DNA from 2 places in the Alkaliphilus crotonatoxidans genome. Region 2 is predicted to be linked to the other one. Evidence: a T-box and tRNA genes for the amino acid it is inferred to sense, from the RefSeq annotation. Region 2 holds a T-box; the other holds one or more tRNA genes.
The links. The T-box of region 2 lies ahead of ileS (isoleucine--tRNA ligase). A T-box ahead of a tRNA ligase gene usually reads a tRNA of that ligase, here a tRNA-Ile.
Positions count from the first base shown of each region.

Region 1: it has a tRNA-Ile gene. The T-box ahead of ileS (isoleucine--tRNA ligase) is inferred to sense a tRNA for this amino acid. The anticodon was not compared.

Region 1 is NZ_BAAHXS010000004.1:394,018-403,943, forward strand. Features, by position in the region: gene ACYQ1I_RS04480 (putative glycoside hydrolase) at 1-860, opposite strand, end outside; gene ACYQ1I_RS04485 (thioredoxin family protein) at 1,012-1,521, opposite strand; rRNA gene rrf (5S ribosomal RNA) at 1,729-1,845, opposite strand; rRNA gene ACYQ1I_RS04495 (23S ribosomal RNA) at 2,058-5,134, opposite strand; tRNA gene ACYQ1I_RS04500 (tRNA-Ile) at 5,330-5,406, opposite strand; rRNA gene ACYQ1I_RS04505 (16S ribosomal RNA) at 5,515-7,141, opposite strand; gene lysS (lysine--tRNA ligase) at 7,472-8,947, opposite strand; gene greA (transcription elongation factor GreA) at 8,966-9,442, opposite strand; gene ACYQ1I_RS04520 (quinate 5-dehydrogenase) at 9,684-9,926, opposite strand, start outside.
Region 2 is NZ_BAAHXS010000004.1:1,420,688-1,430,613, reverse strand. Features, by position in the region: gene ACYQ1I_RS09405 (cation:proton antiporter) at 1-314, opposite strand, end outside; gene ACYQ1I_RS09400 (hypothetical protein) at 329-685, opposite strand; gene ACYQ1I_RS09395 (BsuPI-related putative proteinase inhibitor) at 883-1,830, opposite strand; gene ACYQ1I_RS09390 (LacI family DNA-binding transcriptional regulator) at 1,910-2,899, opposite strand; gene ACYQ1I_RS09385 (AMMECR1 domain-containing protein) at 3,024-3,728, opposite strand; gene nfsA (oxygen-insensitive NADPH nitroreductase) at 3,962-4,699, shown strand; gene ileS (isoleucine--tRNA ligase) at 4,740-7,838, opposite strand; T-box leader at 7,893-8,111, opposite strand; gene ACYQ1I_RS09370 (methyl-accepting chemotaxis protein) at 8,224-9,926, opposite strand, start outside.

The DNA of each region.
Region 1 (9,926 bases), 1.0 Mb from region 2:
CCCAGTCCCATATCGTCAGATACTGTCGTAACCAACCCGAAAATATCTGCTGAAACCACCACGCCATAGTCTCTTAATTCTTCCCTAGCATATTCCAAAAAAGCAGCTATGGCTTCTGCCATGGTCATTTCTTCACCAGCCGCGCCATAATCTATAATGGCACGATTTCCATCTGTAGGAAATCTAACATAGTCAAATTGAATTTCCTTAAAGCCCTTTGAGGCAGCCTCCTTCCCAATGGCGATCACATAATCCCAGGTTTCTTTATTATAGGGATTTAACCATGCGTCTCCCTTACGATCCCGCCAAACTTCTCCGGTATTACTTTTAATAGCCAGGTCTGGCCTTGCATTTGTAATTTGTCTGTCTTTAAAGGTAACGATTCGTGCGATGGGATAAATATCATTTTTTCGCAATGCCTCCATGGCTTCATGAAAATCCCTTACCTTAACGAGCTGGTCGGCACCTGCCTCCTTTACCATGGGAATATCAGAGGAATAGGTCATTGTTCCAAGATCATCCTTTACATCAATTACCCAGGCATTGATAACCGACTGATTAGTCATGTCTATTGTATGATCAAATCGGCTGGATAAGCCTATGCTGTGTCCAGTCATAAAAATTCCCTTTACCTTCCGTTCCAGGCGATAAGGCTCCCAGCTAATATCTGGCTGTATAAATGAATCATTATTATTTAAATATATTTTTTCCAAGTCATCATTCATCCAAATCTGACTTGATGGCATCAGGTTTCGTGTCACTTCTTTAATTCTCTTATAATTTAATCCCAGGGCAACGGCTGTAACAAGAACCCCCAATACGATTACAATTAAAAATTTATTTTTTCTAATATAATGCATGATGCCCCCCCTTTATATTGTCCTTTCCATTATATCACAGCCCTTGACAATTCTCATCATTTTTTTACATGACAAAAAATAGCCCTGCAAAAAAATACCCTCCAAATATTAATATGAAATCTAATATCTAGAGGTGACTTTTTAATAATGGCTATTTCTTTAGGATTATATTAATAATCTCATTAATTGTTTCTTTTACATATTCTCCCTTACGATATTTTCTTTTGGCGACAACAACCTCCAGTTCATTTCCCTTTGCCACCATTTCTCGTAATACCTTGGGGGTCTCTATAAAGTGCCCCAGCTCCTCAAACTTCTCATTGAAAATAATAAAGGTTGGTATTTTTACCTTTCCACCAAGTCTATAGCCTGTTAAGTAGGATTCATATTCATCCCTTGGAAGAATTTTAAATTCAATTAAAGGGTTAATCGTCGCCATTTTTTTCAATGCAGGTACATTAATCATGCAATCCGGACACCATATTTCTGCAAATGCCAAAATATAAACCGGGTTTCTTATAGCACTTATTTTATGTATTATTTCTTCGTCAAGTATGATATTTTCCAATATTTCCAGGGTTTTTTCTCGATTAATATCCTGATCCTTATCTACAAACGCTTCAAAGCTACAGCCCAACATAAATAATTCACGAAAAGTCAACGAAATCCCCCCTTTTCTGCTATGTAAAATCATTATATCATTATTTTTATCTAAATATAAGTCTTCAAAACAAAATGTAAAAAACCAACTTATGCCAATTTATTGTCCACTTCTATAGCATATGCAAGCTATTAATGAATTAAAACTTTTATATTTTAACTCAAGGATTTACCAGGAAATTTTTATAAAAAGACAAAAAATAAAATTATGCCGCAACGTCCTACTCTCCCAGGAGGCTGCCCTCCAAGTACCATCAGCGCAGAAGGGCTTAACTACTGTGTTCGGGATGGGAACAGGTGTGACCCCTTCGCTATTGTCACGGCATAATTTTATATTGTTGTTGAAGGTTGTTCCTTCAAAACTACACATAAACAGATGGCCGAAATCTATGATTTCGTGGCAGTCGCTCTAGCTAAAAATCGATTGATTCCTTTCCTTCTATGAATTCAAGGGAATCATGAGACTTTTTAGCCTCCATCTAATTTGAGGAATATTCCCTCAAAACTACACAATGTCAAGTAAGCTGAATATATTTTTTGGTCAAGCCCTCGACCTATTAGTATCGGTCAGCTCAGTACATTACTGCACTTACACCTCCGACCTATCAACCAGATAGTCTGTCTGGGGTCTTACTCCTTTCGGATGGGAAATCTTATCTTGAGGGGGGCTTCGTGCTTAGATGCCTTCAGCACTTATCCCTGCCATACATAGCTACCCAGCGATGCCCTTGGCAGAACAACTGGTACACCAGAGGTATGTCCATCCCGGTCCTCTCGTACTAAGGACAGCTCCTCTCAAATTTCCTACGCCCGCGACGGATAGGGACCGAACTGTCTCACGACGTTCTGAACCCAGCTCGCGTACCACTTTAATGGGCGAACAGCCCAACCCTTGGGACCTAATACAGCCCCAGGATGTGATGAGCCGACATCGAGGTGCCAAACCTCCCCGTCGATGTGGACTCTTGGGGGAGATAAGCCTGTTATCCCCGGGGTAGCTTTTATCCGTTGAGCGATGGCCCTTCCACTCGGAACCACCGGATCACTAAGCCCGACTTTCGTCCTTGCTCGACCTGTATGTCTCGCAATCAAGCTCCCTTATGCCTTTGCACTCTACGCACGATTTCCGACCGTGCTGAGGGAACCTTTGGGCGCCTCCGTTACTTTTTAGGAGGCGACCGCCCCAGTCAAACTGCCCACCTGACAGTGTCCCAAGACCGGATTCACGGTCTATGGTTAGAACTTCAGTACTACAAGAGTGGTATCCCAAGGATGACTCCACCAAAACTGGCGTTCTGGCTTCTAAGTCTCCCACCTATCCTGTACATGTAGTACCAAAATCCAATGTCAAGCTACAGTAAAGCTCCACGGGGTCTTTCCGTCCTGTCGCGGGTAACCAGCATCTTCACTGGTATTACAATTTCACCGGGTCTATTGTTGAGACAGTGCCCAAATCGTTACGCCTTTCGTGCGGGTCGGAACTTACCCGACAAGGAATTTCGCTACCTTAGGACCGTTATAGTTACGGCCGCCGTTTACTGGGGCTTAAGTTCTGTGCTTTGGTTGCCCTAACACTTCCCCTTAACCTTCCAGCACCGGGCAGGCGTCAGCCCCTATACGTCGTCTTTCGACTTAGCAGAGACCTATGTTTTTGCTAAACAGTCGCTTGGGCCTATTCTCTGCGGCCGGATCAGGCTTACGGAGTAAATCCTTCACCTATTCCGGCACCCCTTCTCCCGAAGTTACGGGGTCATTTTGCCGAGTTCCTTAACAATAGTTCTCCCGTTCGTCTTAGGATTCTCTCCTCACCTACCTGTGTCGGTTTGCGGTACGGGCACCTAATAATCTCGATAGAGGCTTTTCTTGACAGTGTGGAATCAATCAGTTCGCTACTTAAATTTCGCTCCCCATCACTTCTCAGGATATGTTAAGACGGATTTGCCTATCCTAACTCCCTACCAGCTTAGACGCACACAACCAACGGTGCGCATGACCTATCCTACTGTGTCACCCCATCTCTCAAGCGATTACAGGTGGTACAGGAATCTCAACCTGTTGTCCATCGCCTACGCCCTTCGGCCTCGGCTTAGGTCCCGACTAACCCTGAGCGGACGAACCTTCCTCAGGAAACCTTAGGTTTTCGACGGGCAGGATTCTCACCTGCCTCTCGTTACTCATGCCAACATTCTCTCTTCTGTAAAGTCCACTGCTCCTTCCGGTACAGCTTCAACCCTTACAGAATGCTCGCCTACCACGCTGACGTAATCATTACTACTTTCATAAATAGCTTTGCTTAAGGTATTTGGCGAAAACTTTGATTTAATCCTAGCGGATGGCTAAGTTTGTTTTCGCTAAATGTCCTCATGCGTCAGCATTGGATCATAAAAGTACTAATGATTACGTCAGCATCCATAGCTTCGGTGATACGTTTGAGCCCCGGACATTTTCGGCGCAGAATCACTCGACCAGTGAGCTATTACGCACTCTTTAAATGAGTGGCTGCTTCTAAGCCAACATCCTGGTTGTCTGTGCAACTCCACATCCTTTTCCACTTAACGTATACTTAGGGACCTTAGCTGATGGTCTGGGCTGTTTCCCTCTTGACTACGGATCTTATCACTCGCAGTCTGACTCCCAGGTAAAAGATAACGGCATTCGGAGTTTGATAGGTTTTGGTAACCGGTGAAGGCCCCTAGACCATTCAGTGCTCTACCTCCGCATCTCTAAACCTGAGGCTAGCCCTAAAGCTATTTCGGCGAGAACCAGCTATCTCCAAGCTCGATTGGAATTTCACCGCTACCCACAGCTCATCCGGTGACTTTTCAACGTCAATCGGTTCGGACCTCCACGAAATTTTACTTCCGCTTCATCCTGTCCATGGGTAGGTCGCCTGGTTTCGGGTCTATGGCATGAAACTAAGCGCCCAGTTAAGACTCGCTTTCGCTACGGCTTCGCACCTGAAGTGCTTAACCTTGCTTCATACCATAACTCGTTGGCCCGTTCTACAAAAAGTACGCGGTCACACATAAAAAGTGCTCCCACAGCTTGTAAGCAAAGGGTTTCAGGTTCTATTTCACTCCCCTTCCGGGGTTCTTTTCACCTTTCCCTCACGGTACTATGCGCTATCGGTCACCAGGTAGTATTTAGCCTTGGGGGGTGGTCCCCCCAGCTTCCCACAGGGTTTCACGTGTCCCGTGGTACTCTGGAGCACAGTCAAAGGCCTTCTTGTTTCATATACAGGACTATTACCTTCTATGGTGGGCCCTTCCAGACCTCTTCTATTACAATAGCCGCCTTCTTAAGACTGTGTCCGCAACCCCGATAGAGTAAACCCTATCGGTTTGGGCTCATCCCATTTCGCTCGCCGCTACTAAGGGAATCGATTTTTCTTTCTCTTCCTCAGGGTACTTAGATGTTTCAGTTCCCCTGGTCTACCTTCATTTACCTATGGATTCAGTAAATGATACTTGAACATTACTTCAAGTGGGTTTCCCCATTCGGAAATCACCGGATCAAAGCTTGCTTGCAGCTCCCCGATGCTTATCGCAGCTTACCACGTCCTTCGTCGGCTCCTGGTACCAAGGCATCCACCCTCTGCCCTTATTAGCTTGACCATGCTAATAATCGTTCAGTTAATGATCGACATTAACTTAAAGAGTAATTGATGCATACAACAGCTTACGCTGTGTATTATTCTCAGCTTTACTTTTAAACATTGTGCAGTTTTCAAGGAACAATACTAGATGTAAGACAAAGGATGCGAGAGGCAAATTTGTTCGCTTCTCGCGTCTCATTTCTCACTTCTATTGTGGTGGGCTTAAGTGGACTCGAACCACCGACCTCACGCTTATCAGGCGTGCGCTCTAACCAGCTGAGCTATAAGCCCTTGTCTTTTTTATAATGTTGGGAATTTTTCCATTCATTTTGGATTTGTATCAAAACCCTTAAAGGTCTTTCAAAACCAAACAGTATAGCTTAAGCCTAAGCTCCTTAGAAAGGAGGTGATCCAGCCGCACCTTCCGATACGGCTACCTTGTTACGACTTCACCCCAGTCATCGACTTCACCTTCGACAGCTTCCTCCTTACGGTTAGATAGCTGGCTTCGGGTGCTTCCGACTCCCATGGTGTGACGGGCGGTGTGTACAAGACCCGGGAACGCATTCACCGCGACATTCTGATTCGCGATTACTAGCAACTCCAACTTCATGTGGGCGAGTTTCAGCCCACAATCCGAACTGGGACCGACTTTATGGGATTGGCTTCAGATTACTCCTTCGCTGCCCTTTGTATCGGCCATTGTAGCACGTGTGTAGCCCTGAACATAAGGGGCATGATGATTTGACGTCATCCCCACCTTCCTCCGAGTTATCCCCGGCAGTCTCTCTAGAGTGCCCAGCCGAACTGCTGGCAACTAAAGACAAGGGTTGCGCTCGTTGCGGGACTTAACCCAACATCTCACGACACGAGCTGACGACAACCATGCACCACCTGTCTCCTCAGTCCCCGAAGGGAAGACTCCGATTAAGGAGTGGTCCGAGGGATGTCAAGTCCAGGTAAGGTTCTTCGCGTTGCTTCGAATTAAACCACATGCTCCGCTGCTTGTGCGGGTCCCCGTCAATTCCTTTGAGTTTCACTCTTGCGAGCGTACTCCCCAGGCGGAGTGCTTAATGCGTTAGCTGCGGCACTGAGGTTTGACCCCCAACACCTAGCACTCATCGTTTACGGTGTGGACTACCAGGGTATCTAATCCTGTTCGCTCCCCACACTTTCGTGCCTCAGCGTCAGTTACAGTCCAGAAAGTCGCCTTCGCCACTGGTGTTCCTCCTAATATCTACGCATTTCACCGCTACACTAGGAATTCCACTTTCCTCTCCTGCACTCAAGTCCTACAGTTTCAAAGGCTTACTACGGTTGAGCCGTAGCCTTTCACCCCTGACTTGTAAGACCGCCTACGCACCCTTTACGCCCAGTGATTCCGGATAACGCTTGCCCCCTACGTATTACCGCGGCTGCTGGCACGTAGTTAGCCGGGGCTTCCTCCCAAGGTACCGTCAAATTTCTTCCCTTAGGACAGAGCTTTACGACCCGAAGGCCTTCATCGCTCACGCGGCGTTGCTGCATCAGGCTTTCGCCCATTGTGCAATATTCCCCACTGCTGCCTCCCGTAGGAGTCTGGACCGTGTCTCAGTTCCAGTGTGGCCGATCACCCTCTCAGGTCGGCTACTGATCGTCGCCTTGGTGGGCCATTACCCCACCAACTAGCTAATCAGACGCGGGCCCATCCTGTACCGATAAATCTTTGACCTTAAAAAGATGCCTTTAAAAGGTATTATGAGGTATTAGCAACGGTTTCCCGTTGTTGTCCCTCAGTACAGGGCAGGTTGCCCACGCGTTACTCACCCGTCCGCCGCTAGCTTCCGCTCAACACTCAAAATTCAGTTCACTTTACAACATGTGTTGTCACTTAAATAACGCGTGAAGGACTCCATACTTCCGTCCTTGACGGTGGCTATTTAGACAAAATACTGAATTCTCAGTGTTGAGCGTCAGCCCGCTCGACTTGCATGTGTTAGGCACGCCGCCAGCGTTCATCCTGAGCCAGGATCAAACTCTTAATCAAAAAAATTTCTGGGTGTCATTTTAAAATGACTTTTATATGCTGGCTTAATATCTATACTGTTCAGTTTTCAAAGACCTTAGAGGGCTTTCACCCCTGCGCCATCAAGTGGCGACTTTTATACTATATCATTATTCAAAGTCTTTGTCAATAACTTTTTTAAGTTTTTTGGATCGTTTTTTAGAATGATTTGACCCTGCTTCGAACAACATATAAGAATATAACACATAGTAATATGAAAGTCAATTGGTTTTATAAATAAAAGTTAAAAAAAATTCGGTTGAAATGTCAAAGCCCGCCATAGGCGGGCTTTGGTCTTAAAAGAAAGTTATATTATTCTACGGGCTTCATTGTTGGGAATAAAATAATATCCCGTATAGAAGGTGAATCTGTCAACAGCATAATCATTCTATCAATACCAACCCCAAGACCACCGGTAGGGGGAAGTCCTACTTCCAGGGCGTTAATAAAGTCTAAATCCATTGGATGGGCCTCATCATCACCAGCTTCTCGTTGCAGTAATTGTGCTTCAAAACGTTGTTTTTGATCAATTGGGTCGTTTAATTCAGAAAAAGCATTGGCAATTTCCCAAGTATTTGCAAAGGCCTCAAATCGATTGGTAATTAAAGGATTGTCGGGATTTCGCTTAGCCAATGGCGATACCTCAACAGGGTGATGTAATACGAAGGTAGGTTGAATTAAATCCTTCTCACAAAATTCTTCAAATGCCAAATTGACAAGGTGTCCCCTTGTAAAGTGAGGCTCTACCTCTAAATGTAATTGCTCCTTAGCAATTTTTCTGGCTTCTTCATCTGTATCAAAATCATAGAAATTAACACCTGTTTTTTCCTTGACCAAGTCATGCATTGAAACTCTTTTCCAGGGCGGCTTAAAGTCAATTTCCACCCCTTGATAGTTGACAACTGTAGAGCCGTTAACCTTTTCAGCACAATAGGCTACTAGATTTTCAGTAATTTCCATCATATCCTTGTAATCATGGTAGGCAGCATAAAGCTCCATATTGGTAAACTCTGGGTTGTGTTTAATAGATATACCTTCATTTCTAAACATTTTTCCCATTTCATACACCTTATCAAAGCCGCCAACAATTAACCTTTTTAGATATAACTCATTGGCAATTCTAAGCTGCATATCAATATCCAGGGTATTGTGATGAGTCATAAAGGGTCTAGCGGCAGCACCACCAGCAACGGATGTTAAAATGGGGGTTTCTACCTCCAGATAGCCTTTTTCATCTAAAAATTCCCTTACAGCTTTAATAATCTTATTTCTTTTTATAAAGGTTTCCTTCACCTCAGGGTTTACGATTAAATCAACATATCTTTGTCGATATCTTAAATCCTGATCCTTTAAGCCATGCCATTTTTCAGGCAGCACCTGCAATGACTTAGTTAACAGTCTTATTGATTCCGCTTTAATAGAAATTTCGCCTTTATTGGTTCGAAAGATTTCTCCGACGATCTCTACAATATCGCCAATGTCATAGGAGGTAAACTGCTTATAGACTTCTTCTCCGACCATATCCTGTCTGATATAGGCCTGTATTTGCCCTTCATAGTCTTGAACATTTATAAAACTGGCCTTTCCATGGCCCCGTTTCGTCATAATTCGGCCTGCCACCGTAGCAGCTTGTCCTTCAAGGGTTTCAAAGTTTTCCTTTATAAATTTACTATAATGGGTAATGTTCACCTTTTCAATTTTAAAAGGGTCCATGCCTGCTTCTTGAAGCTGCCTTAATTTTTCCCTTCTTATTTTAAGGAGCTCATTCAAATTTTCTTCCTGCATCATCCTTTGTTCTCCCCCAAACTATCTTTTAATTTGTAGTACTTCATATTTCGTAATACCATCTGGTATTTGAACTTCCACAACCTCTCCGATTTTTTTCCCAATCAGAGCCCGCCCTACAGGGGATTCATTTGATATTTTTAATTCATAGGGATCTGCTTCTGCTGAGCCTACAATGGTATATTCCACTGTTTCATCAAATTCAATGTCCTTCACAGTAACAGTTGCCCCAATACTGACAACATCAATGCTGATATCATCTTCATCAATTACCCGGGCTTTTTTTAGCATGCTTTCTAATTTTAATATTCGTTCCTCAACTTGAGCCTGTTCGTTTTTAGCTTCATCGTACTCAGAGTTTTCACTTATATCTCCAAAGGCTATAGCCTGTTTAATCCGTTCAGCAACCTCTTTCCTTCTAACTGTCTTTAATTGTTCCAGTTCTTCTTCAATCTTCTTTAATCCGTTAACCGTCAATACAACATCTCTATCCATCATGCTATCCCTCTCCTTTGGCCTATTAGTTTTAACTGGAAAAACATTGATGCTGGTCTTAAACTACATTATATATATGTATGATGTTAGATAATATATGTCCCTGAGCTTATTTTATTCTTTAAAATCAAATGGAAATTATATCCTTGACAAGCCACAAGCACTGACTCAAGCAGTGCTTGTTTTGCTATATGTTGTAGATATTATAAGATAGGGTATTAAAATTGTCAAGTTAAATCGTTGATTATTCCATACTATTTTCATCAACAGGATTTAAATATTCTATTCTGGGCTGTAGGGCCAGTTCATTTAATAAGACCTCATATTGCTGTTCCACAGGAGGCAGTCCTCTTTCGGCAGCAACCACTACCAATAATGCTTCAAGTACATTTGTACCAAAGGATCTTCCTGCTACCTCAGGTGTAGTCGTGATTAGCATAGAGGCTTCTCTGTTTCTTAAAGTTTCAATATCTGCCTCTGTCACCGT
Region 2 (9,926 bases):
CTGGTTAAAAAGACCATCAGAATAGTGATAAGGGCCTGAAATAAGGTAACGGTGAATATTTTTCCCCCTACCTTCTTAAGCTCCTTCCAGGAAAATTCACTGCCTATGCTAAAGGCAATGGCAGCAAGGGCTATATCATTGACTATAGAAAAGCCTTCTATATCGCTATCGGTAAGGAGCTTTCCTATAGAAGGACCAATGATGAGTCCACCCAATAAATACCCTGTTACACTGGGCAGATGCAGGCGCTTTGCCAATTTTCCTCCTAATATACCAGCTAATAAAACAATACTAATTTTAACAAGAATGTCCAACTATAATACGCCTCCTATTTTTCTTTGTCAATGGATTTTGGCAAGCCGCAAACCCGGCCGATGGGAACAGAAAACATCAGACCAATGCCTGGCTTGCAAAAATCCCCCACCAGTCGATTGACAGACTCCATGGCCATATCCAGCAGCTCGTCGTTTTGTACCACTGTAAAAATTGTTTTGTTATAGGGTCTGGAGCTATCCAACAGACTTCTTAAGGAGCCGAAAATAGGGATTTTTTCATGGTCATTAATGGCTCTGGCCATTCCTTGGCTGTCCAGTACCGTTGCGCCACTAATACCTATGTTGACAAACTCGGTTAGAATATCATCCAGATATTCTACCTGATTCAAAACAATAAACAGTACATGCATTTTTTTCACTCCAATCTAAATGGGATTACATTTAAATTATAACTCTTTTTGTATACACATTTCAAATTTTTTTAGACCTTTACAATTAATGTTGAGAAAAGAAGCTATCATTACAACGTAAAAGTCCATCCTGAAGGATGGACTTTTAACAGTGACTTAACAGTGCCTCTGAAAGGGTAAGCTGCTTAATATTGGGCTTAGTCAATGGTAAGCTGGAGTATAGAATTTAAGGCTGCTTCTTGTATTTCTGCTTCTGTCTGGGCCAATACCTCAATGATTACCTCATAGGAGCCCTTCTTCAATGGTCTGCCCTCTTTGTCTGTCAGATCCCATTCCTCCTGCCAGCTGATGCTTTCAGTCGGTAACAGGGTTTTATTTATCAAGGCCATGGTAAAGAATTTATCATCCGAATAACGGTATACTTCCTGTCCCTCCTGGTCGATGATGGTGATCTCGTACTGTTGCCCGGAACCAAAGGTCAGCTCCTTTGGCTCTTTGTCACGATTTGTCAGTGAAAAATCAAATGTAATTTTGTCCCCTTGCTTCTCATAGGCTGCGATGGTTTGCAGTGAAGTATTAGCAGAATCCATTTCCTCCTTCACTCCTTTATCCTTTTCATGCTGCTCAATCAGCTCATCTAATCGGGACAACATGACCACAGCCTCTCCATAGGTTAGCTCCTCCTTTGGAGAGAAGTATCCGTTTCCTCGTCCCTTTGCCAAGCCGATAAAGTTAGCATTTCTTACGTTCCAAAGAAATTGCTCATCAATTTGATCTTCATCCTGATATAATAGTATCATAGGCTGAACCAGCTCATCCAAATTGGTGTTGGTTTTTTGTGCCCAAATGAGTACCAGGTTATGAGCTACCTCCTGTCGTGTAGTTGTTTTTAGTTCCAACTGCTGGCCTGATCCAATGGTTTTTGCCAGCAAACTATTAAACTCCTTCACCGAGATGATCTCTCCCAGCCTGGCTGCATCTATCAATGTCTTTATATTATATTGCTTTTCAAGGGATTCCAAGTAGGTCATAGCCCAATGGTCTGGGTTGCTGCTTCCAGGAATTTCGGCTCCAAAGGATGCAACATAGATTGAGGAAGCCAAAATACTGCCCAATACCAAACTACTGATTAATTTTTTATTCATTTTCATCATCCTCCTTTTCTTTACCTAATAGACGATAAAAAATGAATTTAGTTCCATAAAAAGGCAATTAGTTTTGTCCTTAGCTGCTTTCTCTTTCTAAAAGGCTGTAGTTTAACACAATTTTATGGGTTTCAAGGGTTTCTTCATTTAATATTTTAGTCAGCACTCTCATGCCAATGGCTCCCATTTCGTACATGGGCTGAGCCACAGTGGTCAGTGCCGGATAGATTTTTCCTGCCATGTCAATATTGTCAAAGCCCACAATGGCCAGCTCCTCGGGAATATTGATTCCCTGCTCCAGGGCAGCCCGCATGGCACCGATGGCCATTTCGTCATTAGCTACAAATATGGCAGTGGGTGGCTGCTCCATATCAAGGAATTTCTTTGCACCCTCATAGCCGCTCTTAAAGCGAAAGCCTCCCTCTATGACCAGCTCCTCTAAAAAGGGAAGATTATTTTCTTCCAAGGCCTTTTGATAGCCTTCCATTCTCGTACCATAGGTCACCGGGTCAAAGCGTTTGCCTGTAATGATACCAATTCGCTCATGACCCTTCTTGATTAAATATTTCATCATGGCCCTGCTGGCCCCCACATGGTCTATGGTAACCGAAGGAATATCCTCATAGTCGGTACCAATTAGTATAATCGGAATTCCATAGGTTTTGAATTTTTTATAGAGCTCCTCAGAAACCTCATTTCCGATAAAAACAACACCATCCACCTGCTTTTCGGCCATCACATCGAAATATTGTATTTCCTTTTCCTTGTCAAGGTCTGTGTTGCAAAGAAAGATATTGTACTCGTACATATTGGCAATGTCTTCAATTCCCCTTACAACCTCGGGGTAGATTTGATTTGATATGTCGGGGATTAAAATTCCAATTGTCTTTGTATTTTTAATCTTAAGACTTCTGGCAATGGCATTCGGTTTGTAGCCCAATTCCTCGATGGCCTTCATTACCTTTTCATGGGTTTCGGGCTTGACAATTTTACTTTCATTGATTACTCGGGAAACCGTAGAAATGGAAACCCCGGCCTTTCTAGCTACGTCCTTTATGTTAAACTTCACGAAATACACCTCCAATTTATTGTTAATATTAACTAATTATTCTACTTCATTCTCTAAGTTTAGTCAATATTTTGTCAATTATTTTTCTCTATTGTTCATTAATTATTAATCTTTTTCAACTATTTTAATATCGTGCAATGTCAAATCGATAAATACTAATCGCATCAGCCTCATTTTTTATTGTGGCCCTGGCATCTGCTATTTCCTTTTTTATATCATTATCCTCCACTAATCTTGGTATAATCAGGGATTTTTGCCCGCCGGCTTCGATAATAAGACCATGGTAAGCTTTGTCATCCAGGCTGCCTTCATCCTGAACAATTTCAGGAGTTCCAATGATATCCACACTGATCTTTAATTCATGGAGTATTTCCTTTTCGATCGGATGAAATCGTGGGTCCTTTGTAGCCGCCAAAATGGCATTATGAATGATTTCTTCAGCAAGATTTTTTTTAACAGGCTCAACGGTTCCTATGGAGCCCCGCAAGCTCCCTTGATGATACAGCGAGACAAATACCCCCAAAGCCTGAGCTTCCAGGGTTTCCACCAGCTCACCCTGCAGGATCAGAGTCTGATATATGTCCCAATCCAGCTGCTGTTCATGTCTAAGCCATTCCTCTATGGCTGCCCGTGCCAGGGCAACATAAATATTCTCAGGCTCCTTTGATTCCTTAGAAGAGTCCTGACAACCTAAGGATACAAATTGACTGGAAATTTTGGTATTTCTATCGAACTCAATTTCTGCTGCTGCCCCTCCCCTGATTTTCCCTTTATTGGTGATACAAAGGGGAAAATGGAGACCAGGGGTCATACCACAAAAATATTGCATTCAACCACCTCCAGTAATCCTATATAAATTAACATTCCCTAAAGTATGAGTAAATTAACAATTTTATACATGTTTTTACGCTTTATTTCAATTTAAGGAATGATTAGGGGTTGAATTCATTCTATCAAAGATAAATGAAAATAAAAAGGGGCTATTGGGCTAAATGTTTAAAGCTTTGTTAAATGTGATATAAACCTAATAGTATGGTAAAGCTTTTGACAGGAGGAAACGGTATGAATGAAACCATCAATCTATTAAAGTCTCATCGTTCAATAAGAAGATTTAAGGATACACCATTGGAGCCTGAATTACTTCAATCGATTATTGGGGCCGCCCAGGCCGCCTCTAGCTCCAGCTTTTTGCAGCCCTATACCATTATTGGCGTAAAGGACCCGGTGTTGAAGGAAGCCCTGGCAGAGCTTTCAGGAGATCAGCCCTATGTGGTCAGGGCCCCTATTTTTCTTGTCTTTTGTGCAGATTTGAACCATTTAGACCAAGCCTGCCAAATGCATGGTGTTGCCATGCCCAAGGATTACATGGAGACCTTTATCATAGCCACCGTTGATACTGCCCTGGCGGCTCAAAATGCCATGGTGGCTGCCGAAGCCCTGGGCTTGGGCGGGGTTTACATTGGAGGAATCAGAAATAACCCCCGGGAAGTTTGCAGGCTTTTGAACATTCCCAAGTATGCCTTTCCTCTATTCGGAATGTGCCTGGGATACCCCGACCAGCAGCCCCAAATAAAGCCCCGGCTTCCGCAATCCATCATCTACAGGGAAAATTACTATACTTCAGTAAATGAGACTGAACTCATTGCTGAATATGATGAAATAATCAGCCAATATTATCTGGAAAGAACCAAGGGAAGGCGAAATGACCAATGGTCCAGGCAAATGGCTGAAAAATTCAGCCTTGAGTTGCGACCCCATATGGAGGCATTTTTAAAGGAGCAGGGATTTGCTATGAAATAAAAAATCAGGGCCCTATTCAAATATGGGCCCTGATTTTTGTTTAAAGTCTTGTTATTTTGATTCCAGTTTCATGGTCATTTAAATTCTGCTTTTCAAGGCTATCATCCTTGACCGATTCAATGGAAACCGCCAGGGTTTCTGTCATGATGTACTCCTTAAAGGTTTCCACCGCCTTGGTAATGGCTTCATCTCCATCATAGACGATCTTGATTTGGTCTGATACCTCATAACCGTTATTTTTTCTCATTTGCTGTATCTTTGAAACGAATTCCCGGGCATAGCCTTCATCGAGAAGGTCCTCTGTCAGGCTGGTATCCAGAATAACAAAGAGGTTATTCTCTGTTTCTACGGTAAAGCCCTCCTTAGAGGCAATGGTAATCTGTACATAGTCCTTTAGAATTTCCACCATCTCTCCATCCAGCTCCAGCATTAGGCTTTCCCCTGCCTCCAGCTTGGCTGCCACCTCTGCTGCATTGAGACCTGCCAGGGCCTTGCCTAGGGATTTTATTTTGGATCCCAGAATGGCCCCTGCTGTTCTGAAATTGGGCTTGAGGTTAAAGTCCATGTATTCCTTTAAATTCTTCTCAAACACAACTTCCTTTACATTCAGCTCCTCCATCATCAAGGGAACTAAGTCACTGATTTGGGCCTCAAACTTTCCATCCACCAGAATCTTTTGAAGGGGCTGGCGAACCTTAATTTTCGCCTGGGCCCTTGCCGCTCGGCCCAGACCCACCAGACTTCTTACCAGGTCCATCTTTTCCTCCACCTGTTTATCAATCAAGGCTTCCTCCGTTACGGGATAATCCGCCAGGTGGACAGAAAGCTCCCCTGTCAGCTTCTGGTACATTTCATCCGACATGAAGGGTGCAAAGGGAGCCACCAGCTTTGAAACCCCCACCAGTATTTCGTAGGTGGTATTATAGACAGATTTTTTGTCATCTGTCAGCTCCACGGCCCAGAATCGTCTTCTTGCCCTTCGAATGTACCAGTTCGATAAATCTTCATTGACAAATTCCTGGATTTTTCTGACGGACTTGGTTAAATCGTAGCCCTTCATATCTAAATCGATATTCTTCACCAGGCTGTTGAATTTGGAAAGTATCCAACGATCCAGCTCGGGCCTTTCATCATAGGGCACAAAGAAGCTGGTGGCATCGATTCCATCGGTATTGGCATACAGGGTAAAGAAGGTATAGACATTTTGTATGGTGGTAAAGAATTTACTTTGAACCTCCTTTAATCCCTCTATATCAAAACGGGTTGGTGTCCAGGCAGGTGATACATGCAATAGATACCACCGCAATACATCGGCCCCGTACTGATCAAAGAGCTCAAAGGGATCAACGGTATTGCCTCTGGATTTAGACATTTTTCTTCCGTCTTTATCGAGTATTAAGTCATTAACCAATACATTTTTATAGGGGGCCACGCCCTTGACAAAGGTAGAGATGGCCAGCAGGGAATAGAACCAACCCCGGGTTTGGTCAATACCCTCGCAAATATAGTCGGCAGGGAACAGTACATCAAAGTTTTCCTTGTTTTCAAAGGGGTAATGGTGCTGGGCAAAGGGCATGGCCCCGCTGTCAAACCAGCAGTCGATTACTTCTGACACCCGGGTCATGGTGCCTCCGCATTGATCACATTTTAAATGGACATCATCCACATAGGGTCGATGCAGCTCAATGGATTCGTCGATTTCCTCCAAAGCCCTTTCTGCCAATTCCTTGCGGGAGCCCACAGAGGTGGTGTGACCGCATTGACAGCGCCAGATATTTAACGGTGTTCCCCAATAACGGCTTCTCGATAGGGCCCAATCATTCAAATTCTCAAGCCAGTTGCCAAAACGCTTTTCACCCACATAGTCGGGGTACCAATTGACGCTGTTATTGTTGGCAATCAGCTGATCCTTCATTTTAGTCACCTCTATATACCAGCTTGGCTTTCCATAGTATAGTAGGGGTGTTGAGCATCGCCAGCAATGGGGGTAATTATGGTCAAATTTCTCTTTCTTGTATAGCTTATTTTCCCCATGGAGCCATTTTATAATGTCAACATCACAATCCATTACAAACCGGCCCTCCCAGGGGGTGGTGGTATATTTGCCGCTTTCATCCACCGGCTGCAGTACAGGCAGATCGTATTTTCTTCCTACCTGGTAGTCATCCTCACCGAAGGCAGGGGCGATGTGTACAATCCCTGTACCATCATCGGTGGTAACATAATCGGCATTGGTTACAAAGAAGGCCTTCTTGTCGGCATGAACAAAGGGCATTAGCTGTTCATACGCTACATATTCCAGTTCTTTCCCCTTTAATTCCTCTAATATCTCAAAATCTTCCCCCAATACCTTCTTGGCAAGCTTATCGACAACAATATATACTTTTCCGTTTTGTCTAACCTTTAAATAGGTTTCCTCCGGGTGAACAGCCAGCGCCACGTTGGCCGCCAGGGTCCAGGGGGTTGTGGTCCATACCAGGAAATATTCCTCGGCATCCTTCCGTTTAAAGGGCACAATCACAGTATTGGATTTGATTTCTTTATAGCCCTGGGATACCTCATGGGAGGCCAGACCTGTTCCACATCGTGGGCAATAGGGCAAGATTTTGTGGCCCTCATAGATATAGCCCTGCTTAAAAAATTGGTCTAAAATCCACCAGACCGATTCAATATAGTTATTGTCCAGGGTGATATAGGGGTTATCGAGGTCAATGGAATAACCCATCCTTTTGGTCATTTCACGCCAATGCCTTTCATAGGTGAAAACCGATTCTCGGCATTTTTCATTGAATTTGTCGATACCATAGGCTTCAATTTCCTGCTTGCTGCTAAGCTTTAATTGCTTTTCCACCTCAATTTCCACCGGCAGACCGTGGGTATCCCATCCGGCCTTTCTTTTTACCTGATGGCCTGTCATGGTCTTATAGCGGCACACCGAGTCCTTTAGGGTTCTGGCTAAAACATGGTGGATTCCCGGCTTTCCATTGGCTGTTGGGGGGCCTTCATAGAAAATAAAGGATTTTTGTCCTTCTCTCATCTGAATACTTTTTTCCAGCACATTATTTTGATCCCAATGGTCTGCAATTGTCCCTTCACGCTGGGCAACAGGGGAATTAGACAACGATTGATACTTTTCCATAGGCTTCATCCTTTCAAGCTATTTTATACATAAATAAAGTCCCTAAGCATTACACTTAGGGACGATTTTACCGCGGTACCACCCTGATTATAGGCAGCATACTGCTTCCTATCACTTAATACAAGTTAACGTATGTCTACGGGAAACCCTACTGCTTTTCAGGAATCCGGCTCAGAGGTGATCTTCATAAAAGGCCTCATCATAATCTTTCAGCATATGATTATGTCTCTGTAAATCAGCTGTTTTTACTACTGTCCTCTTCTTCGCCAATTTATTACATTTTATAAGATTATACACTGATTTGAAGGACTGTGTCAAGTCCTTGGAAGGAATACTCCTTATGGATTATACCCATTGGCACCATTCTTATACACCCCAACAGGTATTATGCCCTAACAGTAAATTTTTCGATGGCATTTTTTAATATATCGGCCAGCTCCTGAAGCTCCCTGGCATGGGAGGCCACCTCTTCAATAGAGGCCAACTGTTCTTCTGTGGCAGCCGAAACCTGCTGGGTGGCAGCAGAGGTTTCCTCTGCCGTTGCCGATACATTTTCTATCACACCTACAATTTCATCCTTTTTAAGGGCCATTTCATCGGAGCTCTGCTCTACTTCATTAACTTTTTGCTTTACAGCAGTAATTGCACCAGATATTTGATTAAATATCTCCTGGGTCATAGTAACGGCCTTATCCTGTTCCATAACGATATTTTGTGCCGTATCCATGGAAACCACAGCATTGTTGGCCTGATTTTGAATTCCTTCAATGAGCAGGTAGATTTCCTTAGTGGCATTGCCCGATTGCTCTGCCAGCTTTCTGATTTCATCAGCCACCACAGCAAAGCCCTTGCCGGCCTCCCCAGCCCTGGCTGCTTCAATAGCGGCATTCAAGGCCAATAGATTAGTCTGCTCTGAAATCTGGGTAATGGTCTGGGTAATAATGCTGATGGCATCGGCGCTTTCATGTAAGCTGTTGATAATTTTACTAACCTCTATAGCGGAATCCCTGGTTTGAATGGTCTTTTCCACCAGCTCCTCCAGGGTCCTTAGCCCTTGACTACTTAACTCATTGGTCTCCTCTGCCACATCCTTCACTGATTGGGTAGACAGCAGTACCTCTTCGATTTTTCCAGCCAGCTCATTGACCTTCACGGCCCCTGTTTCTGTGTCTCTGGCCTGCTCGCCGGCACTTTTGGCTATTTCCTCCACCGTCAGGGCCACCTCGTTGGTGGCGGCACTGGTTTGCTCCGTTATACCGGCCAGGGCTGTGGCTGTTTCTACAACGGTTCTGGAGGAGTTTTGCACATCCTCTATTAAGGCACGAATATTTTCCATCATCGTGTTGAAGCTGGCGCTTAATTCCCCAAATTCGTCATTGGTATTAATTTGAGAAAATACGCTTAAATCTCCTGTGGAAGCCCTGCCGAAGGCTCCTTTAAGCTGATTTAAGGGGCCTGAAATTCTTCTTGAAATGATAATAGCAATACCTACCCCTAAGATGGAAGCAATAATTACTCCGATCAATATATAATTTAAAAGGTCACTGGTGCTTGTCAGCAGCTCATGGGCCTCCATGGCTCCCATCAGCTTCCATCCGGTGCTGGGTATAGTGGTGAAGCTCATGAACTTGTGTCCACCGTCAAACTCATATCGTATAAAGTCTGCTTCATGGCTGACCACGGTTTCCCAAAAGCTCTGGCCTGTAATGTCATTGGTTCCGATCCGTTCAACATCGGGATGAGAAATGACAATTCCCTGCTGACTGGCCAGGACTAAATAGCCCTCATTTCCCAGATGAACATTGCCTATTTTTTCTGCAAGACCCTCGATGTCGACGTCAAAGGCTACCACTCCAAGGGTGCTGCCATTATCCTGAATGATTTTCGAAGCCGTAATGGTATATTGACCGGAATTTGTATCTATGTAGGGATCCGTCCAGGCTACCCTGTCGGGGTTTTTCAGCGCCTCGGAATACCAGGGTCTATCGGTGGGATCATAACCCGCTGGCACCTCGGAACGGGGGTAAAGATACATTCCTTTACTTTCTGTTCCTACATAGGTATTGAGAACAGACTCGTTGGGATGAT